Regions from separate parts of the Neobacillus sp. B24 genome, predicted to be linked through region 1. Evidence: a T-box and tRNA genes for the amino acid it is inferred to sense, from the RefSeq annotation. Region 1 holds a T-box; the other holds one or more tRNA genes.
The links. The T-box of region 1 lies ahead of trpS (tryptophan--tRNA ligase). A T-box ahead of a tRNA ligase gene usually reads a tRNA of that ligase, here a tRNA-Trp.
Positions count from the first base shown of each region.

Region 2: it encodes a tRNA-Trp, which carries the amino acid that the T-box ahead of trpS (tryptophan--tRNA ligase) is inferred to sense. The anticodon was not compared.

Region 1 covers NZ_AP035777.1:1,709,471-1,724,676, forward strand. The annotation lists gene ACZ43M_RS08555 (hypothetical protein) at 1-302, shown strand, start outside; gene ACZ43M_RS08560 (beta-ketoacyl-ACP synthase III) at 482-1,414, shown strand; gene fabF (beta-ketoacyl-ACP synthase II) at 1,513-2,751, shown strand; gene ACZ43M_RS08570 (DUF2268 domain-containing putative Zn-dependent protease) at 2,858-3,631, shown strand; gene ACZ43M_RS08575 (ABC transporter ATP-binding protein) at 3,802-4,824, shown strand; gene ACZ43M_RS08580 (ABC transporter ATP-binding protein) at 4,824-5,834, shown strand; gene opp4A (oligopeptide ABC transporter substrate-binding protein) at 5,870-7,588, shown strand; gene opp4B (oligopeptide ABC transporter permease) at 7,780-8,745, shown strand; gene opp4C (oligopeptide ABC transporter permease) at 8,757-9,668, shown strand; gene ACZ43M_RS08600 (DUF3603 family protein) at 9,804-10,550, shown strand; gene trpS (tryptophan--tRNA ligase) at 10,610-11,599, opposite strand; T-box leader at 11,651-11,904, opposite strand; gene ACZ43M_RS08610 (DUF3899 domain-containing protein) at 11,961-12,314, opposite strand; gene ACZ43M_RS08615 (peptide ABC transporter substrate-binding protein) at 12,526-14,214, shown strand; gene opp3b (oligopeptide ABC transporter permease) at 14,325-15,206, shown strand, end outside.
Region 2 covers NZ_AP035777.1:1,499,267-1,514,472, reverse strand. The annotation lists gene ACZ43M_RS07515 (6-phospho-beta-glucosidase) at 241-1,641, shown strand; gene ACZ43M_RS07510 (NupC/NupG family nucleoside CNT transporter) at 1,751-2,932, opposite strand; gene ACZ43M_RS07505 (hypothetical protein) at 3,101-3,403, shown strand; gene ACZ43M_RS07500 (CBO0543 family protein) at 3,482-4,006, opposite strand; gene ACZ43M_RS07495 (histidine phosphatase family protein) at 4,212-4,808, opposite strand; gene ACZ43M_RS07490 (aldo/keto reductase) at 4,844-5,695, opposite strand; gene ACZ43M_RS07485 (DUF421 domain-containing protein) at 5,954-6,595, shown strand; gene ACZ43M_RS07480 (YhcN/YlaJ family sporulation lipoprotein) at 6,657-7,205, opposite strand; tRNA gene ACZ43M_RS07475 (tRNA-Leu) at 7,929-8,009, opposite strand; tRNA gene ACZ43M_RS07470 (tRNA-Cys) at 8,016-8,090, opposite strand; tRNA gene ACZ43M_RS07465 (tRNA-Gly) at 8,099-8,173, opposite strand; tRNA gene ACZ43M_RS07460 (tRNA-Gln) at 8,179-8,253, opposite strand; tRNA gene ACZ43M_RS07455 (tRNA-His) at 8,293-8,368, opposite strand; tRNA gene ACZ43M_RS07450 (tRNA-Trp) at 8,380-8,453, opposite strand; tRNA gene ACZ43M_RS07445 (tRNA-Tyr) at 8,459-8,543, opposite strand; tRNA gene ACZ43M_RS07440 (tRNA-Thr) at 8,572-8,644, opposite strand; tRNA gene ACZ43M_RS07435 (tRNA-Phe) at 8,660-8,735, opposite strand; tRNA gene ACZ43M_RS07430 (tRNA-Asp) at 8,744-8,820, opposite strand; tRNA gene ACZ43M_RS07425 (tRNA-Met) at 8,824-8,897, opposite strand; tRNA gene ACZ43M_RS07420 (tRNA-Val) at 9,057-9,132, opposite strand; tRNA gene ACZ43M_RS07415 (tRNA-Glu) at 9,139-9,213, opposite strand; tRNA gene ACZ43M_RS07410 (tRNA-Thr) at 9,230-9,302, opposite strand; tRNA gene ACZ43M_RS07405 (tRNA-Asn) at 9,330-9,404, opposite strand; rRNA gene rrf (5S ribosomal RNA) at 9,416-9,532, opposite strand; rRNA gene ACZ43M_RS07395 (23S ribosomal RNA) at 9,734-12,671, opposite strand; rRNA gene ACZ43M_RS07390 (16S ribosomal RNA) at 12,871-14,420, opposite strand; gene ACZ43M_RS07385 (nucleotidyltransferase-like protein) at 14,694-15,206, opposite strand, start outside.

The sequences.
Region 1 (15,206 bases):
TTTCTGGCGCGCAAAGGGAATGGCTTGGGGACGCCCTGTTTGTGGAAGATGCAGTTGAAACGATGATTGACATTTTGGAAACCGGAAAGTCTGGGGAGTTTTTATTGGAAAGCGGCAAGGATAACTATTGGCAGCTATGTGCCGACTATTTAAAGATTGAGCCAAGTCTTACCGACTTAAACAATGAACATTTAATTAGCAGGGATATTGTCAGAATGCCGGTAAAAAAAGTTACAGCATTGGCTGATTCGTTCGCAAAACAAAGGGACCATACTAGATTACTTTTTCAAAATCAGGATTGAGGGAATGAGTTATTCCGGAAGAAACAAGCTGCCGTAAGCATGACGGGAGCTTGTTTTTTTGGGTAAGTTAAGAAAAGGTTGCTTAAATAGAGTTTAATCTGCTAAAATTAGTACCAAGTCATAATAATTGATATTAATTAAGGATATATATTCTTCATAAATCCAAAGGAGATGGAAGTATGAGAGCAGGAATAATCGGAATTGGCCGGTATTTACCAGAAAAGATTGTGACTAACGCTGATCTGGAAAAGATGATGGATACCTCCGATGAATGGATCCGTACCCGAACCGGAATTGAACAACGCAGAATTGCTTCAGATGATATTGATACATCCGATATGGCTTTTTTTGCCGCAGAAAAAGCAATTGCGGATGCCGGAATTGGGCCGGAGGACATTGATTTAATTTTAGTTGCAACGGTTACCCCGGATACCCCATTCCCTTCTGTAGCATGCAGAATTCAGGAGCGTCTTGGGGCAATGAAAGCAGCAGCAATGGATATTAGCGCTGCATGTGCAGGATTTATGTATGGGATAGTTACGGCCAAACAATTTATTGAGACCAGCGTATATAAAAATGTCTTAGTCGTTGGCGTTGAGAAGCTTTCGAAAATTACCGATTGGAATGACCGCAATACAGCCGTATTATTTGGCGACGGGGCCGGAGCCGCCGTGATTGGTCCTGTATCGGATCACCGCGGGATTCTTGCGTTCGAGCTTGGTGCCGATGGGACAGGAGGAAAACACCTGTACCAAGACGAATATATTATTATGAATGGACGAGAAGTGTTCAAGTTTGCCGTCAGACAAATGGGCGAGAGCTGTATCCATGTTCTTGACAAGGCTGGACTTAAGAAAGAGGATGTAGACTTTCTGATTCCGCACCAAGCCAATATCCGTATTATGGAAGCATCCAGACAAAGATTGGAGCTCCCAGTTGAAAAAATGTCTAAAACTGTGGATAAATATGGTAACACTTCAGCGGCATCTATTCCCATTTCCATTGTAGAAGAACTTGAGGCAGGAAAGATAAAGGATGATGATTTGATTGTAATGGTGGGATTTGGCGGCGGGCTCACTTGGGGAGCCATTGCCATTCGCTGGGGAAAATAGTAGGTAGATTTGCTAGAAACAAATTTTAGGGAACAGTATGAAAAGAGAGAGACAGAGTATTATTAAAGGAAAAGTTACGTGAAAAAGGAGATGTAAGAATGGTAAATCGCAGGGTTGTCGTAACAGGCGTTGGAGCGGTCACACCACTTGGAAACGATGTTGAAACAACTTGGAAAGGAATCCTGGAAGGGAAATCTGGAGTTGGACCGTTAACAAGATTGAACCCGGATGAGTACTCGGCAAAGGTTGCCGCGGAGGTCAAGGATTTTAATCCGGAACTATTTATCGATAAAAAAGATGTCCGCAAAATGGACCGTTTTACTCAATATGCTGTCGCCAGTTCAATTATGGCAGTTAAAGATGCGAATCTGACTATCAATGAAGAGAATTCACATCGTGTCGGAGTTTGGATTGGCTCCGGTATCGGCGGCATGGAAACGTTTGAACAGCAATTTGAGGTATTTCAAAAACGAGGCTATCGTCGTGTCAGCCCATTCTTTGTCCCGATGATGATTCCCGACATGGCAACTGGCCAGGTATCGATTACCCTTGGTGCAAGAGGCTTTAATTCCTGTACTGTTACGGCATGTGCAACAGGAACTAATTCGATTGGTGATGCCTTTAAAGTCATTCAACGCGGGGATGCCGATGCCATGGTAACCGGCGGAACAGAGGCTCCGATTACAAGAATGGCGGTTGCAGGCTTTTGTGCCAACACTGCATTGTCAACCAATCCGGACCCGCAAACTGCAAGCAGACCGTTTGATAAAAATCGCGACGGCTTTGTCATTGGTGAGGGTGCCGGCATTGTTATATTGGAAGAATTGGAACACGCGTTAGCTCGGGGTGCAAAAATATATGCCGAAATCGTTGGTTATGGTGCTACTGGCGATGCCTATCATATCACCGCTCCTGCTCCTGGGGGGGAAGGCGGTGCCAGAGCGATGAAGATGGCACTTAATGATGCGGGATTGAAGCCAGAAGACATTGATTACATTAATGCTCATGGGACCAGCACAGAATATAACGACAAGTTTGAAACGGCAGCAGTGAAGGAAGTGTTTGGTGACCACGCTTATCATTTGGCAATGAGCTCCACAAAATCAATGACTGGACACTTATTAGGGGCAGCCGGTGGTGTGGAAGCCATTTTCTCAGTGCTAGCTATTAAGGATAGCATTCTGCCGCCAACGATGAATTACGAAACACCTGATCCAGAGTGCGATCTGGACTATGTCACAAATGCCGCCCGTCCAAAAGAAATAAAGGCCGTAATGAGCAACTCATTAGGTTTCGGCGGCCACAATGCCACAATTGTATTAAAGAAATATCAGTAATTGATGAAAGGACCGGGCTAACACACCCGGTCCTTTTTGGCACGAACCTCCTTATCCTTCCTTCATAAACTGTAAAATAGAGATTACAGTAAAATGGGGTGCAAGAATGGGTGTCATTCGTACCGATCAATGGATGGAAAAGAACTTTGATTTACCAATGAAAATCTGTTCCAAGCTGCGGCCCTTTTTTAACAATCAAAAAGCGGCCGAAATATATAATGAACTGTCAAAATTCGGAATGTACAGACCGTCTTGGCAGTCAAAAAAATACTTGGATAAAATGCTTGAGGCTGATGTCTGGAACCTAGTTAACAAAATGTTTTACAAATATAAAGAAAAATGGTCCGGTCCGGATATCCCTGTATTTCTTTTCCCTATGGAAAGAAAAGGTGGACTATTCACAAGAAAAGAGGAGCGGAGGAAAGCGGGAGTATCCTATCCCGACAAAATGTTCCTATTTCTGTCACACTATGATGACGCTAAGGAAATCGAGGCATTGCTTGTTCATGAATATCATCATGTTTGCCGATTGCGAGCATTAAATAAAAAAATGGAAGATTACACGTTGCTGGACTCGATTGTCATCGAAGGCTTAGCAGAGTATGCAGTATTAAAGCATTGCGGGAAAGAATACTTAGCCAATTGGTGCCATATGTATTCAGAGGAAGAACATATAATCTTTTGGGAACGGTTTTTGAAACCGCAATTGAAAAAAAAGAAAAATGAAAGAATTCATGATGAACTGTTATATGGGGGAGGAAGATACCCTCAACTGCTTGGATATTCCTCTGGGTATAATATTATTGGAAAATTTTACGAGAACCATCATTATTCTGCAAAACTATCTTTCACTATTCCAGCAAGCGAATATGTTAAATAAGACAATATTAATCCTAGAGAAAGCCTATTTAAATAGGCTTTTTTTAATTTTGTGTTAACAGAATTGATTTACTTTCCAAAAAAGTCTTGCAATTGTAACAATTCTGTAATAGAATTCTATTTAAATATAACGAATTCACAGAATAATTCAAAAAAGTAAGAAGGTGTACTATGAGCGCAAAAAAAACACTTCTTCAAGAGGCACCATTGCTTGAAGTGAAAAATTTAGAGACAGCCTTCGATATTGATGGGACGTACTATAACGCTGTAGACAATGTTTCGTTTAAGGTAAGACCTAGACAAATCGTCGGGGTTGTAGGTGAATCCGGCTGTGGTAAGTCCGTCATGAGCTTGTCAATCATGCAATTGCTTCCCAAAGGGATTGGTAAAGTAAAATCAGGTGAAATCATTTTTGATGGTATAAATCTTGATAAAATGTCTGAAGCTCAAATCAATAAAATCCGCGGCAAGGACGTTTCGATGATTTTCCAGGAACCGATGACCTCATTAAATCCAGTATTCACGATTGGTTATCAGCTTCAAGAAGTATTATTCAATCATATGAAAATATCGAAACAGGAAGCAAGGCAAAAATCAATCGCGCTTTTAAAAAGTGTTGGAATTTCCAGACCAGAAAAAATTGTCGACGAATATCCGCACCAATTATCTGGAGGAATGCGGCAGCGTGTTATGATCGCGATTGCGATTGCCTGTCAGCCTAAGCTGCTAATCGCAGATGAACCAACAACAGCTTTGGATGTTACAGTTCAGGCGCAAATTCTTGAGTTGCTGAAGGAAATCCAAGAAGTGAACGATATGGCTATTATCCTGATTACCCATGACCTTGGTGTTGTTGCCGAAATGTGCGACGAGGTTATTGTCATGTACGCAGGAAGGATTGTAGAGCGTACCGATGTGGATACCTTATTTTATAATCCAAAGCATCCATATACAAATTTGCTGCTTGGAGCCATCCCGAAAATGGATCAAGAAGAAGAAAGACTTAGTTCAATTCAAGGGATTGTACCATCGTTGACCAATATGCCTCAGGTTGGATGCAGATTCGCCCACCGCTGCCCGAAAGCGATTCCGGAATGCTTTACAACCACACCGCTGCTTGCGGAAAATGAGGAAGGTCACGAGGTTGCCTGCCTGCTCTATGAAACTAGCAAACCAAGAGAAGGGGTGAGGTAATGAGTACCGTTTCTGTACATAAGAATGAGGAAAAACAATCGTCACATTCTGAAAATCTGTTAGAAATACAAAATCTTAAAACCTATTATCCTGTCAAAGGCGGATTTTTCAAGCGGACAGTCGGCCATGTGAAAGCTGTTGATAATATCTCCTTTGAGATAAAAAAAGGGGAAACTTTAGGACTAGTTGGGGAATCAGGCTGCGGTAAATCTACTGCGGGCCGAACTATTCTCAGGCTAATAAAACCAACAGAAGGAAAAATCCTTTTTGACGATAAAGATATTACAAGTCTTTATGGAAAGAATTTACGAGAAATTCGCAAGGATATGCAAATGGTATTCCAAGATCCATATGCCTCTTTAAATCCCATGCAAATGGTTGGGGATATTATTGCCGAACCAATCTATAACTTTTCGAAAAAAAGTAAAGATGAATTAAAACGAGAAGTGATGGATTTATTGGAAAAGGTCGGCCTGCCGCCGGATGCCTATTACAAGTATGCGCATGAGTTTTCTGGAGGTCAGCGTCAGCGGATTGGGATTGCCCGCGCCTTGGCATTACGTCCGAAATTAATCATTGCGGATGAGCCGGTATCCGCATTGGACGTATCTGTTCAATCTCAGGTCTTAAATCTACTAAAAGATTTGCAAGAAGAATTTGATTTGACATTCTTATTTATTGCTCACGATTTAAGTGTCGTAAAGCATATGAGTGATCGAATCGGTGTTATGTATTTAGGGAATATGGTAGAGATAAGTGAAAAAGATAGCCTTTACGCTGAACCGCTGCATCCATATACCCAAGCATTAATTTCAGCCATTCCAAGTCCAGATCCACGTCAAAAGAAGGAGCGGATTATTTTAAAGGGAGATGTACCAAGTCCAATTAATCCACCGTCAGGATGTCCATTCCATCCGCGCTGTCCGATGGCCATGGAAGAATGCTCGAAATCCAAACCTATATTAAAGGAGGTGAAGCCATCTCATCGAGTAGCTTGCCACCTTTATTAAAAAAAATCAATTAAAAACTCTTAGGGGGGAAACCAATGAAGAAGAGAAGTATGCTTTGGCTTGCTGCGTTAATGCTTGTTCTTTCAGCATTTTTAGCAGCGTGTTCAGGCGGCGGTGAAAAAACCGGCACAAAGAACGAAGAAAATAATGGTAAGTCTGGTGAAACAGCAGATAAACCTCAGGATGGCGGTACATTAGTATACGCACTTGATTCATCTCCTGAAGGCAAATTCAACTATTCATTTTATGGAAATGCTACTGATGCATACGTCATCGATTTCTTTGATGAAAACTTAATCGATTACGATGCACAATTAAAAGCACAGCCACATATCGCTTCATGGACTACAGAAGACAATAAGGTTTTCAAGTTCAAGATTAAAGAAGGCGTTAAATGGCACAATGGCGATGAATTATCAGTAAAAGACTGGGAATTCGCATTATACACAATTGCTGACAAGGACTATGACGGTCCACGTTTTGATAACGTGAGAAACATTGTTGGCGCACAAGATTTCCACGATGGTAAAGCTGACAAAATCGAAGGTGTTAAAGTTGTCGATGACTACAACATCGAAATTACTTTTGACAAAGCACGCGTTAACAACTTGGATAACCTTTGGACATACCCAATGAACCGTACTGCATTTAAAGGCATTGCCGTTAAAGACATGATGGGTTCTGACCCGGTTCGTGTTAAGCCAGTAGGCTTGGGACCATTCAAAGTTTCAAAAGTAGTTCCTGGTGAATCCGTTGAAATGGAACGTTTTGATGACTACTTCGGCGGCAAACCGCATATCGAAAAGGTTGTTGTAAAAGTTATCGATCCATCTCTATCTGTTGGAGAGCTGAAGAACGGTACACTTGATATGACTTCTTTCCACCCAAGCATCATCGATCAGGTAAAAGCACTTGATAACGTTGAAGCTGTAACATATCCAGGCGTGAGCTACTACTATGTTGGTTTCCGTTTAGGAACATGGGATGGCGAAAAGAACGTAATGAACGAGCCTAAATACCAAGAAAAGAAACTTCGTGAAGCAATGTACTATGCAATCAACCGTGAAGAGTGGGTTAAGGCGTTCTTCTTCGGTGTAGGTAAGCCGGTTAACCGTCCAATTCCTACTAACCACTGGATTTCTGCAGACAACAAAGATTTAGAGCAATACAAGTACGACCCTGAGAAAGCTAAGCAATTGTTAGACGAAGCTGGATACAAAGATGTAAACAACGACGGTTACCGTGAAGATCCAAATGGTAAAGAGTTCGTTGTAAACTTCTCTCACTATGCAACTCAAAACCCAACATTTGAAGCACGTGCGAAAGCATTGACTCAATATTGGGAAGAAGTTGGCTTAAAATCTAAATTATCTATGACTGATGTAAACCTTTACTACGATATGCTTGAAAAAGCTGACAAGTCTATGGAAGTATTCTTCGGCGGCTGGTCAACTGGTGCCGATCCAGATCCAACTCCACTTTGGGGCTCTAAAGCTCTTTGGAACTACCCTCGCTGGGTAAGTGAAGAGAGCGATAAGTTATTGGATCAAGCACTTGATATCAGCGTAGTTGGTACAGATAACGAAAAACGTAAAGACCTATATGTACAATGGCAAAAAGAATTCATGAAGGAACTTCCAATCCTGCCAATTGCTGAACTTGAAGAAACTATGGCAGTTGCGAAGCGTGTTCAAGACGTTAAATTTGACGTATCTGGTATGAACCGTCCAAATGAATGGTGGATTAAACAATAATTACAGCAGACTAACATGCATTAGACTATGTTAAATGCTACCTAGTTGTTAATTCATGCCTAACATTTAAAGGGGATTAAAGGGGCAGAAGGTTTCAAGCCTTTCCTGCCCCACCCATTTAAACCAATTAGGTTACAAACCTCATTGTATTTTTCAGTATTTGACATAGTTTATAGACAAGGAGAATGCATATGCTGAAGTATTCGTTGCGAAGAATTTTGGGCATGATTCCGATGTTGTTCCTAATCTCGATTGTAGTCTTTACACTGGCAAAATTAATGCCAGGAGACGGAATTAGCGGTGAGATTGATCCTAGAAACACGGATCCGCAATATATCGAGGAAATGCGGGAAAAATTGGGCTATAATGACCCGATGCCACAGCAATATTTCCGATGGATCTCCAATTTTGCTCAAGGCGATTTTGGAAAATCTACGCGCTTTAAAATAGAAGTTTCAGATGTTATTGGTGAACGATTGCCAAACACGATTATGCTGGGATTAACATCCATTCTTATTACCTATATCCTTGCCTTTATCATGGGTACCTATTCAGGACGAAAACCGTATACCATTGGTGATAATCTGATAGGCGGGCTAAACTATTTGGGATTATCTATTCCATCGTTTATTGCCGGGGTTTTTGCTATTTTCCTATTTTCTTTTACACTGGGATGGTTCCCATCCAATGGTTCTGTTGATATCGGAATGACAGAGGGAACATTGGCTTATTGGCTGAGCCGATTCCACCATGTTTTACTGCCAGCTTTGGTTTTAGGTTTATTAAGTACTGCAAGTTACACACAATTTTTGCGTAATGACATCATTGAAAACAGCCGTAAGGACTTTGTCCGGACAGCACGTGCCAAAGGCACACCGGAAAGAAAAATTTATAATGTTCATATTTTAAGGAACTCTATTATTCCACTTATAACCTTTTTAGGATTTGACCTTGTAGCAATCATTAGTGGTGCCATTATAACAGAGACCATTTTTACCTATCCTGGTTTGGGGCAGCTATTCCTGCAATCGGTTGGAACAAGGGATTATCCAGTACTAATGACTTTGACAATGCTATTCTCCTTCTTGACACTAATCGGCAACCTTGTGGCTGATGTACTGTATGGTGTCGTGGATCCGAGAATTCGTTTAGATTAGGGGGAAAGAGAATGGAAATCGTTACTCAGAAGGACACAAAGATGACAGCAGCACCCCCGAAGAAAAGTTTATCACCTTTTGCGATGGCCAGGCGTAAGTTTATAAAAAACAAGCTGGCAATGACAAGCCTATTTTTTCTTATAACGGTTGCCATTATTTCCATACTTGCACCGTATATTACTACAGCGGATATCACCAAGGTTAATATTGGACAAATGTCGTTAGTGCCTTCTGGTGATCATTGGCTAGGTACAGATAAATCGGGCCGTGATGTTTTTACACGCTTACTTTACGGCGGAAGAATTTCACTCTTGGTTGGGATAAGCTGTACCATGTTCGTTATTGTTCTGGGTACCCTGATTGGCTCAGTTGCCGGTTATTTTGGCGGGGCTGTTGACGGGTTATTAATGAGATTTACCGACTTCATCTTAAACTTTCCTTTCCTTGTATTTGTTATCGTATTAAACGCGATACTATTTGGAAAAGTGAATGGCCTTTGGGTGTTGATCATTACTATCAGTATTTTAAGCTGGGGTGGAATCGCCCGGATTGTCCGAAGTAAAATTTTGGCCGAAAAGGAAAATGAATATATTACCGCAGCTATTTCGATTGGATGTTCACCAGCAAAGGTGATTGTAAAACACCTTTTACCAAACATCCTATCAACAATTATCGTTCAAGCAACCATTACCTTCGCAACGATGATTGTTGCCGAAACAGGCTTAAGTTTCTTAGGATTTGGTGTACCGCAGGAAATTCCAAGCTGGGGCAATATGTTAAACTCGGCAAATGAACCTGATGTTCTACAATTTAAGCTATGGATTTGGGTACCGCCAGCATTGATTATCACAATCACTATTCTTTCAATTAACTTTATTGGTGAAGGCCTTAAGGATGCATTTAATCCAAAATCAAGAAGATAAAAATCTACCATCCATATATGGTAGATTTTTTATTTGCTTATTTTGAAATGGAGCAATCTTTATCTACAGGAATAATTTAACTAACGACTGCCCATACTGATTGAAAACAGTTTCTTGAAGTGAGGGGTAGATGTAATGTTATATCTTCATGATGTTTGGGTTAATTGGTTTGAAGGGGAAGAAAATGGTTATAATGTTTGCCATTTTCATGAATGGCGCAAGGATGATGGAGTCGAATTGTTAGACCAGGTACCGCTTTTAAAGGTCGAGCATATTTTGTTTAATTACATAGAAAATGACCTGTCTGAACTGCCTCAACAGCTTATGGATGATATCTATCAAAAAGCATACCTGAGAAAAAACCATGAAAGAATTCAGCTTGACTATTGTTTTGTTGTGACCGATGGTGTTGGTATTCTGGCAGTTGATACAATCGGTTATAATATTCCAATTCGTAAGAGCCGATTAATTCCTAGACAGGAACAACTGGTCTACGAAATGATCAGCACCCATGAACACACAAAATATAAATTTTCCGGACCTTCGATAGATAAGGACTTTCATATTCTATCGCCGGAGCCAATGTTAATGACAGGACTAACAAGGAAAGAACGACAATTAAAACAGCTATTATTTATGGCACTTGATCAATTATTTGCTTCTAACAATGAGGCTGAAATTCGCTATTGGTTCACTGAATGGTGTCCTGAACGCTATCCGGTCATTCAAGAATTGAATTTTGCCGATGCATGGGAGCAGCTTTACGAGGAAATAAAATACGGCTGGACTAAAAAGCATGAAATTTTTTGTGAGAATTTAATAAAGGGACAACCATTTTTTGAAAAGCTTTGGGAGATGGAGCATGGTCCGAAGGTAAATTAAAAAAGCCTGACCCAAAAGGTGTGAACAACATACCTTTTGGAGGTCAGGCTTTTTTATTTCTATTTTCTGCCGCGGCCTAGTCCCATTGCAGTTTCCATTTTCTTTAGGGTAACACTTGCCACTTGATTCGCTTTTTCTGCCCCTCGATCTAAAATATCATCCAATTCAGTTGATTCCATTAAGTTATAGTATCTTTCTTGAATTGGTTTGAAGAAATTCACTACAACTTCAGCTAAATCACCTTTAAATGCGCCATAGCCCTTGCCATCGTACATTGCTTCTAGCTCTGCTATCGATTTTTCGCCCAAAATGGAATAAATCGATAGGAGATTTGAAATGCCGGGTTTATTTTCTCTGTCAAATTTTACAATTCCGTCTGAATCCGTTACGGCACTTTTGATCTTTTTCGCCATTTGCTTTGGATCATCAAGCGGTGTGATAAAGGCCTTAGTATTTGGATCGGATTTGCTCATTTTTTTTGTAGGCTCCTGAAGTGACATAATCCGTGCTCCTACTTTCGGAATGCGGACATCCGGGATTGTTAAAACGTCCTGGAATTTTTTGTTGAAACGTTCAGCTAGATCCCGAGTAAGTTCCATATGCTGCTTTTGATCTTCACCAACCGGGACAAGATCGGCATTATATAACAAGATATCGGCAGCCATTAAAGGCGGGTACGTTAATAAACTTGCAGAAACGGCTTCTTTTCCTGCAGATTTATCCTTAAACTGAGTCATACGTTCCAGTTCACCAATATAGGAAACACATTGCATCATCCATCCAGCTTGGGCATGGGCTGGAACCTCGGATTGAATAAATAAGGTTGCCTTTTCTGGGTCAAGTCCCACTGCAAGATACAACGCAGCTAAACTGCGGATGTTTTTCCTTAATGTCGCAGGGTCTTGGGGAACGGTAATCGCATGCTGATCAACAATACAAAAAAAACAGTTATATTCATTCTGCAATTCAACAAATTGCTTCAAAGCCCCAATGTAGTTGCCAAGCGTAATTGTTCCGCTTGGCTGTATACCTGAAAATATCGTTTTCATGAAAATCCTCCTAAAAAATATGTAAATAAAAAAAGCCACTCATCCCAATACTGTAGGGACGAATGGCTCGCGGTACCACCCTAATTACTCATAAAGAGTCACTTAAGCTCCACATCCATCTTATTTGACGGCGGGATTCTCTTTAACGCAGAGATACGTCTATTCCTACTAGTTCCAATCCTTGATTAAAGGTTCAGAAAGAAGCTCAGGAAGCCCATTCCGTATAATTCACGTGTTTGTTTCCACCAGCCACAAACTCTCTAAAAACGGTATTATACGTACTATTCTTTCGTCATTGCTTTATTCCTATTTTATCATTATTTCCCATTATATATGATTTGTATAGATGTTTTCAAGTTAGTTAACCATAATAAGCGACGAGGGCTAATACCATGAACAGACCAGTCACTAGTCCGTGAAATAAAAGCGGCTTATTATCAAATGTTACTATCTCGGATAAGGAGGGAATCTCTTTGAAATTTCGTTTCCTATCTTTGGAAAAGACAAGATTAAATGACTTTCCAATTACATCATAAAAACCGCTTTGAATCGTATAGACCAATAAGAAGGTAAGTAATAAGGCTGAAGAAACATAAAAAGATATATTAATATAGCTAATTAAGGAAATTTTCCGATAAAAAATAAAGGAAAAAATTAAAATAGCAAATTGTGTAAGCGCAACCAATAATGCTCTTTTCTTTATTTTGGAGAACACGATTAACCTCCGGAATTGTGATATTATAAGGGTTTTTCTTAAAAAAAACACCTTATAAGAGTAAAGTATAACACAGTTATTTCCCAGTCAAACGTAAAAATTGTTGCTATTGTGTAAATAATTTTTAAAAAAGTAATGTACATTAATTTAAAAATATGTATAATAGGGAATGTAGTAATTTTTCAGAATAATAGAAAAGGGAGGTCTACTAGTGAAGAAATCAAAACTTTCACTACTTTTAATTCTAACACTAGTTCTAAGCATGTTCCTTGCTGCATGTAGCGGTGGTGGCAAGAAGAACGAAGGTAAAGAGACAGACAAAGGCGGCGGCGAAAAAGCTGCTGAAGAACAACTTGCAGATGAGCAAGTACTTAACGTACTTGAATCTTCTGAGATTCCAGCAATGGACAGCGTATTAGCAGAAGATACAATCGGTTTTACCATGATCTCTGCGACACAAGAAGGTCTATATCGTTTAGACCCAGACCAAAAGGTTATTCCTGGAATTGCTGAAGCTGCTCCAGAATTTAATGAGGACAATACTGTTCTTACAATCAAATTGAAAAAAGATGTTAAGTGGGCAGATGGTACACCTGTAACTGCAAAGGACTTCGTTTATTCTTGGCAGCGTGCAATTAACCCTGACACTGCTTCTCCATACGGACCATACTTCATGGAAGGCAAAATCAAAAATGCCTCTGAAATCGTTAAAGGTGAAGCAAAAATTGAAGATTTAGGTATTGTTGCGAAAGATGACAACACTTTGGAAATTACGTTAGTAAGACCAATTCCTTATATTGAATCTTATCTGACTTTCCCATTGTTCTACCCGCAAAACCAAAAGTTTGTTGAAGCACAAGGCGACAAATATGCTTCTTCAGCAGCTAACCTGATTTCAAACGGTCCTTTCAAAATGACCAAGTGGGATGGCCCAACTGCAACTGAGTGGGTATTAGAAAAGAACGAAAATTACTGGGATGCTAAAAACGTTACGTTAACTAAAATTAACTTTAACGTATCAAAAGACCCGCAAGCATCTGCTAACGCCTTTACTGCTGGTGAAGCAGATATCACGCCTAAACTTGCACAAGCAGCAATCCTTTCTCAATATGAAGGTGATCCTGCATTATTACAATACCAAGAGCCATCTATTTTCTGGATCAAAATGAACCAGACAAATCCAGCTCTTAAAAACGAAAATATCCGTCGTGCAATTGCACTTGCTGTTGACAAACAAGCTCTAGTTGATGATGTATTAGCAAATGGATCAATTCCTGCTAACTTCGTTGTTCCAAAAGGATTTACTTTCTTTGAAGGTAAAGATTTCCGTACTAAAGAAAACGAATTCTTGAAAACAGATAAAGACGAAGCTAAGAAGCTTTGGGAAAAAGGTTTACAAGAACTTGGTGTTAAAGAAGTTAAGCTAGTTTACGTTGGTGGCGACACTGAAACTTCTAAACTTTCTGACGCATTCGTAAGAGATCAGTTAGAAGGTACACTTACAGGTTTAAAACTTGATGTTCAACCAGTGCCTTTCAAAATCCGTATTGACCGTGAAAACAATAAAGACTATGATCTATTGTTCGGCGGCTGGGGTCCAGACTATGCTGACCCAATGACATTCATGGATCTTTGGTTAACAGGCGGAAGTCACAATAACATGGCGTACAGCAATGCTGAGTTTGACAAGATGATTCAATCTGCAAACGAAGAAACTGACTTAGCTAAGCGTTGGAAGACATTGCAAGACGCTGAAAAAATGATGCTAGAAGATGATGCAGCTGTTGCTCCAATGTATCAGCGTTCAGTTAACCTATTAATCCAACCTACGGTTAAAGGTTTTGCACACCATGCCTTTGGACCAGATTATAGCTATCAGTGGATTAAGATTACAAAATAAGCTATACTAACCAAATAAAGAAAGAGAGTATATTTAAAAGATATACTCTCTTTTTCCCTGTATTGGAATTGTCGAAAAATGACGAATTTTACAAATTAGGAGGTGTAGGCATGGCCAAATATCTTGTGCAGCGTTTTATTTATATGTTACTTACACTGTTCATCGTTGCATCCGTTACTTTTTTCCTCATGAAGCTAATTCCTGGAAGCCCGTTTAATAACTTTCAAAAGCTATCAGTGGTCCAGCAGAACATTTTGTTGGATAAATATAACCTAAATGACCCCGTGCCTGTTCAATATTTCAACTATATGAAGAATCTAGCACAAGGGGATTTAGGCGTATCATTTCAATTTAATAATACCCCTGTATCAGAACTACTTGGAAACCGAATTGGCCCATCTGCTGTATTAGGTGTACAAGCAATGGTATTTGGTGCGATCATTGGAATCTTTTTAGGTGCTATTGCAGCATTAAGGCAAAATACATGGATTGACTACACATCCACTTTCCTTGCGGTTGTAGGTAAGTCTATTCCTTCATTTATTTTCGCCGGGCTGCTCCAATATTACGTAGCAGTTAAGTTAGGGTGGTTACCAGTTATGTTGTGGCGGGGACCGGAATATACCATCCTTCCTACAATCGCCTTAGCCATGTTCCCAATTTCGATTGCAGCACGTTTTATGCGTACTGAGATGATTGAAGTGTTAGGGTCTGATTACATTACATTGGCTAGAGCAAAGGGCGCCAGCTATTGGCAAATAAGCATTAAGCATGCACTTAGAAATGCGCTAATCCCAGTTGTTACGGTATTAGGACCTTTAGCGGTCAGCTTAATGACAGGATCTTTAGTTATTGAAAAAATATTCGCTGTTCCTGGTTTAGGGGAACAATTCGTAAAATCGATTTCCACAAATGATTATCCAGTTATTATGGGTACGAATCTTCTTTTTGCCCTTTTATTTGTGGTTGTCATCTTAGTGGTAGATATTCTA
Region 2 (15,206 bases), 210 kb from region 1:
GGTTTTCCGGCCTCGACATCTCACAATAGCCAGTTGCGTATTGTTTAAGTAATAAATAATCTAAATTCCTAGCCTGCCAAAAGAGTAACAAGGTGTTACTCTTTTGTAACAAATCACAATAGTTGTCATTATTGCCTACCAGCGCCAAACCCATTTACCCATTTCAATTACACTGTTACAATCCAGTCATAAGGTTCATCACTTCTTATAACAAGTTACTTATAACTGGAGGGAATTAAGATGACAAAAGGTGTTAAAATCGTAACCATTGGTGGAGGTAGCAGCTATACTCCAGAATTGATGGAAGGTTTCATAAAAAGATATGAAGAATTGCCAATTAGAGAAATTTGGCTTGTTGATATTGAAGCTGGAAAGGAAAAGCTTGAAATCGTTGGTGAGATGGCTCAAAGAATGTGGGATGCTTCTCCTTATGATGTAAAAGTTCATTTAACATTAGACCGTCGCGAAGCGTTAAAAGATGCTGACTTTGTAACTACTCAATTTAGAGTTGGTTTACTAGATGCTAGAATTAAAGATGAAAGAATTCCTTTATCCTACGGGATGGTGGGTCAAGAAACAAATGGTGCAGGTGGAATTTTCAAAGCCTTCAGAACGATTCCTGTTATATTAGGCATTGTGGAAGATATGAAGGAATTATGTCCAGATGCTTGGTTAATCAACTTTACGAACCCAAGCGGCATGGTAACAGACGCCATTGTTCGTTATGGTAAATGGGAAAAAGTTCTTGGATTATGTAATGTTCCGGTTGGTGCCATGATGCATGAACCAAAACTAATCGGAAAAACTTTAGACGAGCTTGTTTATGCGTTCGCAGGACTAAATCATTTCCACTGGCATCGTGTGAAAGATTTACAAGGCAAAGATGTGACAGCTGAGATTATTGATAAAATGTATCAAGGGGATGCCGGTATCCCTGCAAATATTCATGACACTAAGTTCTTTAAAGAGCAATTGAAACAGATGAATGCGATCCCTTGTGGTTACCATCGTTATTATTACCGTTATGAAGAGATGTTAAATCATATGGTAGAAGAGTACAATGACCCGAATGTTGGAACTCGTGCGCAGCAAGTGAAACAGACAGAAGCTGAACTATTTGAGTTATATAAAGACCCTAACTTAAATTATAAACCTGAACAGTTAGCTAAACGTGGCGGCGCGCACTATTCAGATGCAGCATGTGAAACGATTGCCTCCATCTATGGAAATAAAAATACACACATCGTTGTTTCAACAAAAAATAACGGTGCTGTTCCAGACCTTGCACCAGACGATGTTGTGGAAGTATCTGCTTATATCGGCGCTGCAGGTGCAAGACCGATTGCCTTCGGTTCGCTTCAACCGGCTGAGAGAGGCTGGCTGCAAGTCATGAAGAATATGGAGTTAGTTGTAGAAGAAGCAGCTGTTACCGGCAATTACGCTCTAGCATTGCAAGCATTTATTATCAATCCGCTCATCCCTAGCGGTGAAACAGCAAAACGTGTACTTGATGAATTATTAATTGCCCATAAACAATTCCTGCCACAATTTGCTGAAAAAATTGCAGAATTAGAAGCTGCAGGGGTTACCATAAAAGACGAAATCGCTAGAAATCTATCTAAAGAAGTAGTTTCTGCCTAATAAAAAAAAGCGATCGCATAAATAGATATAGAAGAGAAACAGACAGAGAAGAACTCTGTCTGTTTTTTTCGCGCTAATTTCCTGCATATTTTCAAGTCCCGACTTGTTTTTATAAAATAATACTAACAATCGCACCCGAGAGAATGCTGACAAGTGTAGCACCATATAACAGTTTCAAGCCGAAACGGGCTACGACATTGCCCTGCTTTTCATTCAAACTTTTGACCGCACCAGTAATGATACCGATGGATGAAAAGTTAGCGAAGGAAACGAGAAATACGGAAAGAATTCCAAGTGTGCGTTCACTGAAGTGATGAGTCCCTCCAGATAAATCCAACATTGCTACAAATTCGTTGGTCACCAGCTTCGTTGCCATAATCCCTCCTGCACTGACTGCCTCGGATAATGGAATACCCATAATAAAGGCGATCGGAGCAAAGAGATATCCTAAGAGCTGCTGGAAAGTAATGCTGAACAATAACTGGAACACATGATTGATGGCCGCCATTAAAGCAATAAACCCAATTAACATCGCACCGACAATCACAGCAACCTTAAACCCATCCAGGATATACTCTCCCAGCATTTCGAAAAAGGACTGTTTTTCGAAGTTCTGAATCTCTAGGATATCTTCATTTGGCTGTACCTGGTAGGGATTAATAAGTGAAGCAACGATAAATCCGCCAAATAAATTTAGCACTAAAGCGGTGACAACATATTTGGGATCCAGCATCGTCATGTAGGCGCCAACGATTGACATCGAAACAGTCGACATCGCCGAAGCACAGAGCGTATACAGACGCTGTTTGGAAAGCAGGCCCAGCTGTTTCTTGACCGTAATGAAGACCTCGGATTGGCCGACCATTAAGGACGCAACCGCGTTATACGATTCAAGTTTACCCATGCCATTCACTTTACTTAACAGCCAGCCGATTCCCTTCATGATAATCGGAAGAATTTTCAAATATTGCAGGATTCCAATTAAAACAGAAATGAACACAATTGGCAGCAGCACCGTCAGGAAGAATGGTGCCTCACCTTTGTTCGCCATTCCGCCAAACACAAAGGAAACTCCTTCATTGGCATATTCCAGCAGTTTATTGAATATCGTTGAAATCCCTTGAATGAGGATAAAGCCAACTTCTGTATTTAACAGCAAAACGGCTAAAATGATTTGAATGACAATCATCATAATAATAGGTTTGAATTTTACCTCTTTTCGATTGGAACTTGCCAGCCAAGCGGCAAAGATTACAACCAGAATACCTAAAATCGAAATAACATAGTGCATTTTTAACCTCCTGATGCATGAAAACATTATGTACTCGGTCCAGCACGACCTATGGTATAGTAACCTTGAATGTTACCCAATGCAATAGTATATTTTGTCCATATTTATTTTAAAAATCTATCGAACAATGTGAAGAGTACAAACTGATTGAAAAAGGGGCTGAATTCTTTGTTTAATACTGTAAAAGGGAAATTGGAAATCGCACTGGAAGATTGGGAAATGATGAAAAAAGCTTCAGAGGATGATAGTGAGGAATGCGCAGACCGTTTCGAGAGGCATTTTTATGAATTTATCGATGAATTAAAGAGTTGGTATCGGCATCTGGAACAACCGCCGGCCACGATTGAAGAGGCAGAAAATCTAGGTGAAATAAGAGAGCTGATTGAACTCCTCCCTTCCCCGCTTGAACTCAACTTTTTCACAGAACTTGAGTACATCATTGATGGTGTTGAAAGAGTCCAGTACGATTAGTCCATTTCAGCCATCAGGTGCTTGCTTAACATAAAATGAGCCTATATAAGCGTTCAAATGCATATATAGGCTCATTTTTTATTGTAGTTGTTCAAGTGGAACGTTGAACACATTCCATAAAAACAGTGTAAATAACACGGATAGCAGCCAAGCCAACAAACGATGTTTATGGTGAATATTAAACATTGGAAACATAACACCCAGGAACAATAACGACCACCACATGTTCCATCCGTGATGATGATTAATCAAGTTTAGATACTTCAGATTAATGAACTCCACTATCCAGTAAATAAAGATCCATAAAGACACCCATAGGAATTGCTTCCATCTTTCCTTTGGGAAACGGCCAAGATAGATCAAGACTGTCGAAGGATAGACAATAGCCATAATCATTAGGTTAATAAATGTATTATTTTGCAAAATACTCTTTGCAAAAAATGTTTCTTGGTATGTCCACATCGAATAATTATAGAGCAGGAAGTTTTTTAACGCATCTACACAAATAAAGAACAGAATGGTGGGATAATAATCTCTCCACCTTCTCCAATCTCCCCATTTAATTCCTGCTATTAAGAACAATGCATTAAAGACTATGTGCATAATTTGAACCTTAAAGTTTTAATTAATAGTAGATTGCCCTATTTTACCAAGTGTATTATAAATAATATACCGTAGTGTTTCCAATCCAATTTAATGAAATACATGCATCCTAGTCTTTCATAGAAAAACCTCAGGAAACATGTTGTTTCATAAATAGAAAACAGCCAGATTCAAAATGAATCTCGCTGTTCTAGAATCGAAGGTGTTATATTACTGGAACTTCATCTTTTAAAATACTAAAGTCATGATTAACAATTTCCACTAATGTAAACTCTTCGTTCTCATATTCAAATTTTAAAATGCAGCAATTGCCGATTCTTTCTTTTTGTCTAATTGAACTTGTATGTTCCCAGTACTGCATAAATTTTCTACAAGCTGCTCCATGCGAAACAGCTAAAACTACTTCATTATCTTCTTCCATTATTTTTTGCACAGTGTCTGCCATTCTTTTTTGAAATTCTTTTTCCTCTTCTCCACCATAATTAGCAAAGAAATTACCGTAAGGAAGTGCAGGATTTAAATCTTCACTTTCACCTTCAAAAGTTCCAAAGTTCCATTCCTTTAATCCTTTTAATCTTCTATAAGGCAAGTTAGTCACAATTTCTAACGTATCGCTTGCTCTTTCCGATGTGGAGCAATAGGCATGGTCAAAAGTAATATTATTATCTCTAAAATACTTTGAAGCAACCTCAGCTTGTTGTATTCCCAATTTTGTAAGAGGCGAATCACACCACCCCTGAACTTTCCTTCTTTTATTAAACACTGTTTGTCCATGTCTCATTAGGTATAATGTTTTTTTCATTATATTGTATCCTTCCCGGTCGATGTTAGAAGAGCCTATATATCAAGTTTACGAGTACCAATCCATTTCACCATTTCAGGGTCTCTATGAGAAAAGAATAAGCTTTCTTTTGTGTCTAGAGCTGCAATTTTCTCCATATCCTCCATGTTAAGTTCAAAGTCAAAGATATCGAAGTTTTCCACAATTCTTTCCTTACGAACAGACTTTGGAATCGCCACGACTCCTCTTTGTGTTAACCAGCGTAAAATCACTTGGGCAACGGATTTATTATACTTTGCCGCGATTGATGCTAAAATTTCATTTTGGAAGATATCATTTTTACCTTCAGCAAAAGGTCCCCAAGACTCTATTTGTACATTGTTCTCTTTCATAAACTTAGCACTTTGTATTTGCTGGTTGAATGGATGGGTTTCAACCTGGTTAACAGCCGGAACCACTTCATTATGAATAATTAAATCGATCAAACGGTCGGGTTGGAAGTTACTCACTCCGATTGCTTTGATTTTACCTTCACGGTACAATTCCTCCATCGCACGCCAAGAACCATGCACATCCCCAAAAGGCTGGTGAATTAAATATAAGTCCAAATAATCTAACTGCAATCTTTCTAGAGATCTAACGAAAGCTTTTTTCGTACTCTCATAACCAGTATCCTGAACCCAAAGTTTTGTGGTGATGAACAATTCCTCTCTCGGGACTCCGCTCCGCTTGATGGCTTTTCCTACTGCTTCTTCATTTAAATAAGAGGCTGCGGTATCAATCAGGCGATAGCCAGCCATAATCGCATCATAAACAGCTTGTTCGCATTCTTTTGGATCTTGAATCTGAAAAACACCAAATCCAAGTATCGGCATCTCAACACCATTATTCAAGATTACATTTTGCATATTTTACATCCTCTTTTACCATAAATTTTCCCGTATCAATGTGGATGAATGTCGACATCAATAAGGTTCTATTATTATTTTAAACAGATACACTATCACTGCGTTAGTCCAATCATCTCAAATTATTGCCTAATCCTATCACAGTCCTAAATATCCTAAAATTTACCCCTAGCCGTCCTGTCAAATAAAACGAATATAATAGGTTATTTTAGGAAAAATTTAAATTAACCCTTTTTCAAAGGCATGGTGATCACGATTATGGAATGGGATTACATATGGAAAGCGATTTTAATTGTTATTGCAGGAACCGTCCTGTTAAGAATAGCGGGCAGGAAAACAATCTCACAAATGACATTGGCTGAAACCGTGATTATGATAGCTATTGGCTCATTACTCATCCAGCCTGTAGCAGGAGAAAATATTTGGACTACTTTTTTAGTTGGCGGTGTCCTTGTGGGGAAACTATTATTATTGGAATTCTTACAAATGAAGTCAGACACTTTTGAAAAAGTGATTACAGGTAAAGCAAAAGTTGTCATTGATAATGGAACACTAAATATAGAAAACCTAAGGAAATTGAGGTTAACAGTAGACCAGCTTGAAATGAAACTTAGACAAAGTGGGATATCTAGAATTAGTGATGTCAAATGGGCAACCCTGGAACCAAATGGCCAATTAGGTTTGGAGTTAAAGGACGATGCCCAGCCAGTAACGAAAAAGGAATTCGAGGAATTCAAAAGAACAATGATAAATTTACTGCCGAGCAATGCACAACTTACACATATTAATGAAATTTTAGCCATTGTAAATAAACAGTATAAGTCCGAGAGTCAGGAAGATATTTTTGCCGAAGTGAATAGCAAAGAACATAAAAACACTCCTCCGAAATATTTGCAATAATAAGGTGAGGAAGTTTCCAAATATACAAAAAGCCAGGAACCCTCTTCCTGGCCTTTTGTTTCTATCTATTATGGTATTGAAAGCGACTGTTTACCAATTGATTAAAATCATCGGATAATCCAGTTTGTTGTTTGCTGCTTCTTAATATGCTTCTATAATGACTCATTTGGTTTACGAAATCAGAGTTGCTCGAAACATAGACATTGCGAATGGATGAATCCGTCTCCCTAACCAGTATACTGATTTGGTCCTCAAGTATGGGAGTAATCTCTCCTCGGAAATCGTCATCCATTTCTACCCCTACATAAGCGTCATGATTCTTCACAATCACATTTGCACGATTTACTTCTCCTAATGTTTGAACTCTCTTTTCAGCTTGGTCGGCGACATGAAAACGGGCATTATGATTTTGGTTTGTATTATTGGCAGTAGTATTCATAAAATCAATATCGGGACCACCTTGAGCATGTCCGGCATTTAATGCTCCGAAATTCCGATTGCTTTCCTCACCAGAATGATCATCTGCTCTTCCTTCGTCTTTCATATTACACCCTGTAATCAAAGCACAAATATATAGGCTAACCAATAAATGATTCCATACCTTCATCATCTTTCCTCCTAAAATGAGTTCATGTTTACAATTGCCTATCTACTCATTTTTTATGTAAGGAATTATTAGCTTACTTTCTTTCAAAAAAGTGCTACGGGATCATGAAAGCCTCATAGTAACCGTGAGATGTTAAAATCTTGCCCAACGGACACTATAAAGGGCCCATAATACCTGTGACATGCTTAAACTTCGAGCAGCGGTCACTATGGAAGGCTCATAGTGACCGTTACATGTTAAAATCCCGCACAACGGGCATTATAAAGGGCTCATAATGACTGTGACATGCTTAAACTTCGTTCAGTAGTCACTATTAAAGCCTCATAGTGACCGTTACATGTTAAAATCTCGCACAACGGGCACTATAAAGGACTCATAATGCCTGTGACATACTAAATCTTTGTGGAAAGGTCACTATGAAAGCCTCATAGTGACCGTTACATGTTAAAATCTCGCACAACGGGCACTATAAAGGGCTCATAATGACTGTGACTTGCTAAATCTTCGTACTGCGGGCATTATGAAAGGCTTTATAGTGACTGTGACAAGGAAAATATTCGCGTATCGAGCACTATAAGAGGCTCATGGTACCTGTACCATGGAAAAATTTCGGCTATCGGGCATTATTAAAGTTGGTAAAAAACAATAATCACAAAATAATGCCTAAAATACAAAAAAGCCAATGCTTTGTTTGTTCAAAGCATCGGCTTTTTTACTTTTAATTGATACCGGTGGTCGGGGTCGAACCGACACTCCAGAGGAACACGATTTTGAGTCGTGCGCGTCTGCCAATTCCGCCACACCGGCATAATATGGAGGCGGCAACCGGATTCGAACCGGTGGATAAAGGTTTTGCAGACCTTGGCCTTACCACTTGGCTATGCCGCCATCATGAATGGAGCGGAAGACGGGATTCGAACCCGCGACCCCCACCTTGGCAAGGTGGTGTTCTACCACTGAACTACTTCCGCATATTTGGCTGGGCTAGCAGGATTTGAACCTACGAATGACGGAGTCAAAGTCCGTTGCCTTACCGCTTGGCTATAGCCCAATAATATAATATTTCACTAGTGTTTTCAATAAAAACTTATGGGGCGGCTGAAGGGAATCGAACCCTCGAATGTCGGAACCACAATCCGATGCGTTAACCACTTCGCCACAGCCGCCACTATAGTATTGGCAGGGGTAGTAGGAATTGAACCCACACCAAAGGTTTTGGAGACCTTCGTTCTACCTTTAAACTATACCCCTATAAATGGTGGTGGGGGACGGATTCGAACCGCCGAACCCTGAGGGAGCGGATTTACAGTCCGCCGCGTTTAGCCACTTCGCTACCCCACCACTATACTATGCAAGCGCCAGCCTAACGTGCCGGCAAGAGGAATTGAACCCCCAACCTACTGATTACGATTCAGTTGCTCTACCGATTGAGCTATACCGGCAAAATTGAATCAAAATGGTGGCTCAGGACGGAATCGAACCGCCGACACATGGATTTTCAGTCCATTGCTCTACCGACTGAGCTACTGAGCCATCATAAATGGCGGTCTGGACGGGACTCGAACCCGCGACCTCCTGCGTGACAGGCAGGCATTCTAACCAACTGAACTACCAGACCGAATTGCGGGGGCAGGATTTGAACCTGCGACCTTCGGGTTATGAGCCCGACGAGCTACCGGACTGCTCCACCCCGCGACAATAAGAAGTAAAAGTTTACGTCATGCTAAAATAACGCATGACTGTATCAATCTCAGAAAGCTTAATCAAGCAGCAGCTCGATTGATACAACTCGCAGATTATTCTTCGAAGCAACGCTCGTTGCTCCACCCCGCGACAATAAAAAAATATTAAATATGGTGGAGGATGACGGGATCGAACCGCCGACCCTCTGCTTGTAAGGCAGATGCTCTCCCAGCTGAGCTAATCCTCCAATGAATGGTGACCCCTACGGGATTCGAACCCGTGTTACCGCCGTGAAAGGGCGGTGTCTTAACCGCTTGACCAAGGGGCCGTTTTTAAATTAGGTAAGCTTCCAAGCGGGCTCGAACCGCTGACCTCTTCCTTACCATGGAAGTGCTCTACCTACTGAGCTATGGAAGCATAGCCAAAACTCTTTGTAAAATAAAATGGCTCCGCAGGTAGGACTCGAACCTACGACCGATCGGTTAACAGCCGATAGCTCTACCACTGAGCTACTGCGGAATAATATTACAGCCTGGCAATGTCCTACTCTCACAGGGGCGCTTGCCCCAACTACCATCGGCGCTGAGAAGCTTAACTTCCGTGTTCGGTATGGGAACGGGTGTGACCTTCTCGCCATAGTTGCCAGACTATTCTTTTGAGGTTTCATTCCCTCAAAACTAGATAATGCAGAAGAAGTTTCAGTAAACCGAATAATCATTTTGACTTGTCTAGCTTTGGCTCCTAACTTCTCGGCCGTTTCGGTCCGTCCCAACAAATCCAAAATCGGGATTTGCCGTGCCGGCCCTCCAACGTCTGTCGAAGTTGGACAGTCGCCTCCGCTTTTCTATTTGGTTAAGTCCTCGATCGATTAGTATCAGTCAGCTACACATGTCACCATGCTTCCACCTCTGACCTATCAACCTGATCATCTTTCAGGGATCTTACTAGCTTGACGCTATGGGAAATCTCATCTTGAGGGGGGCTTCATGCTTAGATGCTTTCAGCACTTATCCCGTCCGCACATAGCTACCCAGCGATGCCTTTGGCAAGACAACTGGTACACCAGCGGTGCGTCCATCCCGGTCCTCTCGTACTAAGGACAGCTCCTCTCAAATTTCCTGCGCCCACGACGGATAGGGACCGAACTGTCTCACGACGTTCTGAACCCAGCTCGCGTACCGCTTTAATGGGCGAACAGCCCAACCCTTGGGACCGACTACAGCCCCAGGATGCGATGAGCCGACATCGAGGTGCCAAACCTCCCCGTCGATGTGGACTCTTGGGGGAGATAAGCCTGTTATCCCCGGGGTAGCTTTTATCCGTTGAGCGATGGCCCTTCCATGCGGAACCACCGGATCACTAAGCCCGACTTTCGTCCCTGCTCGACTTGTAGGTCTCGCAGTCAAGCTCCCTTGTGCCTTTACACTCTACGAATGATTTCCAACCATTCTGAGGGAACCTTTGGGCGCCTCCGTTACTCTTTGGGAGGCGACCGCCCCAGTCAAACTGCCCACCTGACACTGTCTCCCACCCCGATCAGGGGTGCGGGTTAGAATTTCAATACAGCCAGGGTAGTATCCCACCGACGCCTCCACCGAAGCTGGCGCTCCGGCTTCTCAGGCTCCTACCTATCCTGTACAAGCTGTACCAAAATTCAATATCAGGCTACAGTAAAGCTCCACGGGGTCTTTCCGTCCTGTCGCGGGTAACCTGCATCTTCACAGGTACTATAATTTCACCGAGTCTCTCGTTGAGACAGTGCCCAGATCGTTACGCCTTTCGTGCGGGTCGGAACTTACCCGACAAGGAATTTCGCTACCTTAGGACCGTTATAGTTACGGCCGCCGTTTACTGGGGCTTCGATTCAGAGCTTCGCTTACGCTAACCCCTCCTCTTAACCTTCCAGCACCGGGCAGGCGTCAGCCCCTATACTTCGCCTTGCGGCTTCGCAGAGACCTGTGTTTTTGCTAAACAGTCGCCTGGGCCTATTCACTGCGGCTCATCACAGCTATTCACCGTAATGAGCACCCCTTCTCCCGAAGTTACGGGGTCATTTTGCCGAGTTCCTTAACGAGAGTTCTCTCGCTCACCTTAGGATTCTCTCCTCGCCTACCTGTGTCGGTTTGCGGTACGGGCACCTAATATCATCGCTAGAGGCTTTTCTTGGCAGTGTGGAATCAGGAACTTCGGTACTATATTTCCCTCGGCATCACAGCTCAGCCTTATGTGAGAAGCGGATTTTCCTACTTCTCAGCCTAACTGCTTACACGCGCATAACCAGCAGCGCGCTTACCCTATCCTCCTGCGTCCCCCCATCACTCAAACGATAAAGAGGTGGTACAGGAATATCAACCTGTTGTCCATCGCCTACGCCTTTCGGCCTCGGCTTAGGTCCCGACTAACCCTGAGCGGACGAGCCTTCCTCAGGAAACCTTAGGCATACGGTGGACGGGATTCTCACCCGTCTTTCGCTACTCATACCGGCATTCTCACTTCTAAGCGCTCCACCAGTCCTTACGGTCTAGCTTCAACGCCCTTAGAACGCTCTCCTACCGCGGACACCTAATGGTGTCCACCCACAGCTTCGGTGATACGTTTAGCCCCGGTACATTTTCGGCGCAGAGTCACTCGACCAGTGAGCTATTACGCACTCTTTAAATGGTGGCTGCTTCTAAGCCAACATCCTGGTTGTCTAAGCAACTCCACATCCTTTTCCACTTAACGTATACTTTGGGACCTTAGCTGGTGGTCTGGGCTGTTTCCCTTTTGACTACGGATCTTATCACTCGCAGTCTGACTCCCACGGATAAGTCATTGGCATTCGGAGTTTGTCTGAATTCGGTAACCCGATGAGGGCCCCTAGTCCAAACAGTGCTCTACCTCCAAGACTCTTACTACGTGAGGCTAGCCCTAAAGCTATTTCGGAGAGAACCAGCTATCTCCAAGTTCGATTGGAATTTCTCCGCTACCCACACCTCATCCCCGCACTTTTCAACGTGCGTGGGTTCGGGCCTCCATCCAGTGTTACCTGGACTTCACCCTGGACATGGGTAGATCACCTGGTTTCGGGTCTACGACTACATACTATGACGCCCTATTCAGACTCGCTTTCGCTGCGGCTCCGTCTTTTCAACTTAACCTCGCATGTAATCGTAACTCGCCGGTTCATTCTACAAAAGGCACGCCATTACCCATGAATGGGCTTTGACTACTTGTAGGCACACGGTTTCAGGTACTATTTCACTCCCCTTCCGGGGTGCTTTTCACCTTTCCCTCACGGTACTGGTTCACTATCGGTCACTAGGGAGTATTTAGCCTTGGGAGATGGTCCTCCCTGCTTCCGACCGGATTTCACGTGTCCGGCCGTACTCAGGATCCACTCAGGAGGGAACGAAGTTTCAACTACAGGGCTTTTACCTTCTACGGCTGGCCTTTCCAGGCCGCTTCATTTACCCCGTTCCTTTGTAACTCCATGTTGAGTGTCCTACAACCCCGAAAGGCAAGCCTTTCGGTTTGGGCTGTTCCCGTTTCGCTCGCCGCTACTCAGGGAATCGCGTTTGCTTTCTCTTCCTCCGGGTACTTAGATGTTTCAGTTCCCCGGGTCTGCCTTCCATACCCTATGTATTCAGGTAAAGATACTGCTCCATTACGAGCAGTGGGTTCCCCCATTCGGAAATCTCCGGATCAAAGCTTACTTACAGCTCCCCGAAGCATATCGGTGTTAGTCCCGTCCTTCATCGGCTCCTAGTGCCAAGGCATCCACCGTGCGCCCTTTCTAACTTAACCTAAAAGGTTTTACTCTAACATTCATTAGAGAGAAAAACTAAAATGGCGATCACTCGGTTTTTACTTGGTTACTTCTTCTTACGATTATCTAGTTTTCAAAGAACGAATAAAAAAGCTTTGAGAGAATAATTCCCTCAAAACTAAACAAACAGAAAACAATCAACGTTTTATTAGTCCGTAAGGACTAACGATTCCTTAGAAAGGAGGTGATCCAGCCGCACCTTCCGATACGGCTACCTTGTTACGACTTCACCCCAATCATCTGTCCCACCTTAGGCGGCTGGCTCCTTACGGTTACCCCACCGACTTCGGGTGTTACAAACTCTCGTGGTGTGACGGGCGGTGTGTACAAGGCCCGGGAACGTATTCACCGCGGCATGCTGATCCGCGATTACTAGCGATTCCGGCTTCATGCAGGCGAGTTGCAGCCTGCAATCCGAACTGAGAATGGTTTTATGGGATTGGCTCAACCTCGCGGTTTTGCAGCCCTTTGTACCATCCATTGTAGCACGTGTGTAGCCCAGGTCATAAGGGGCATGATGATTTGACGTCATCCCCACCTTCCTCCGGTTTGTCACCGGCAGTCACCTTAGAGTGCCCAACTAAATGCTGGCAACTAAGATCAAGGGTTGCGCTCGTTGCGGGACTTAACCCAACATCTCACGACACGAGCTGACGACAACCATGCACCACCTGTCACTCTGTCCCCCGAAGGGGAAAGTCCTATCTCTAGGAGTGTCAGAGGATGTCAAGACCTGGTAAGGTTCTTCGCGTTGCTTCGAATTAAACCACATGCTCCACCGCTTGTGCGGGCCCCCGTCAATTCCTTTGAGTTTCAGCCTTGCGGCCGTACTCCCCAGGCGGAGTGCTTAATGCGTTAGCTGCAGCACTAAGGGGCGGAAACCCCCTAACACTTAGCACTCATCGTTTACGGCGTGGACTACCAGGGTATCTAATCCTGTTTGCTCCCCACGCTTTCGCGCCTCAGCGTCAGTTACAGACCAGAAAGCCGCCTTCGCCACTGGTGTTCCTCCACATCTCTACGCATTTCACCGCTACACGTGGAATTCCGCTTTCCTCTTCTGCACTCAAGTCCCCCAGTTTCCAATGACCCTCCACGGTTGAGCCGTGGGCTTTCACATCAGACTTAAAGGACCGCCTGCGCGCGCTTTACGCCCAATAATTCCGGACAACGCTTGCCACCTACGTATTACCGCGGCTGCTGGCACGTAGTTAGCCGTGGCTTTCTGGTCAGGTACCGTCAAGGTACCGGCAGTTACTCCGATACTTGTTCTTCCCTGACAACAGAGCTTTACGACCCGAAGGCCTTCTTCGCTCACGCGGCGTTGCTCCATCAGACTTTCGTCCATTGTGGAAGATTCCCTACTGCTGCCTCCCGTAGGAGTCTGGGCCGTGTCTCAGTCCCAGTGTGGCCGATCACCCTCTCAGGTCGGCTACGCATCGTCGCCTTGGTGAGCCGTTACCTCACCAACTAGCTAATGCGCCGCGGGCCCATCTGTAAGTGTCAGCGTAAACCGACTTTCAGCTTACCAACATGTGTTGATAAGAATTATCCGGTATTAGCACCGGTTTCCCGGTGTTATCCCAGTCTTACAGGCAGGTTGCCCACGTGTTACTCACCCGTCCGCCGCTAACCAACAGGAGCAAGCTCCTATTGATTCGCTCGACTTGCATGTATTAGGCACGCCGCCAGCGTTCGTCCTGAGCCAGGATCAAACTCTCCAAAAAAGATGAGTTGATTAGCTTATAAAAGTTACGTTGGCTTCATTCCGTTAGGAATGAATAATTTTATTGTTGACGTTTTTGTTTGTTTAGTTTTCAAAGAACTATTTTCGCAATCGCTCAAAAGCGACTTTCTTAATATATCATATGGTGCTTTTTAATGTCAACACCTTTTTTTGAAAACCGTCAGCTGCTGAAAGCTTTTTGAATGATGTTTCGCAGCGACGGTTATTAATATATCAAGTATTCACGAAAAGGTCAATAGCTTTTTTTGTTTTTTTACAATAGTTTTTCGCTGACACGATAACAGCGATGGAAAACCCCTTGGCCTTTAGTTTCGAGATTTACAATTTCTAATAAGTGTTTTTCAATCAAGTATTCAAGCAGTACAGACATATCTACGGAATATGGTCGCAATTCATCTTCACTCATGATTTCATGAAACATCCAATACTCCTTGTTACTTAATATACTTAGAAGGTGTGCTGTCCCGATCTTGGTTCTCGAGTGAATTAAAAATTCGCTGGCCAGGAATAAGAGCTCCAGCCGCTGCTCGAGAGTCTCCTCACTATTGACAAGTTCCTCATATAATTTATAGATTTCCGGTTCGATTTGCTTAACCTGCTGCCACACGGTCAGTTCAGGATGCAGGCCATTTTCGATGATGGCCAGTCTTGCCAAGTGATGCAGCGAATGGACAACATGATTATAGGCGTCTAGATACTGTTTATTTTCAAAAAGGGCTTTCCCGTCAACATAACGGCGAATCAGCTTGGCAAATTCCAGTCCCAT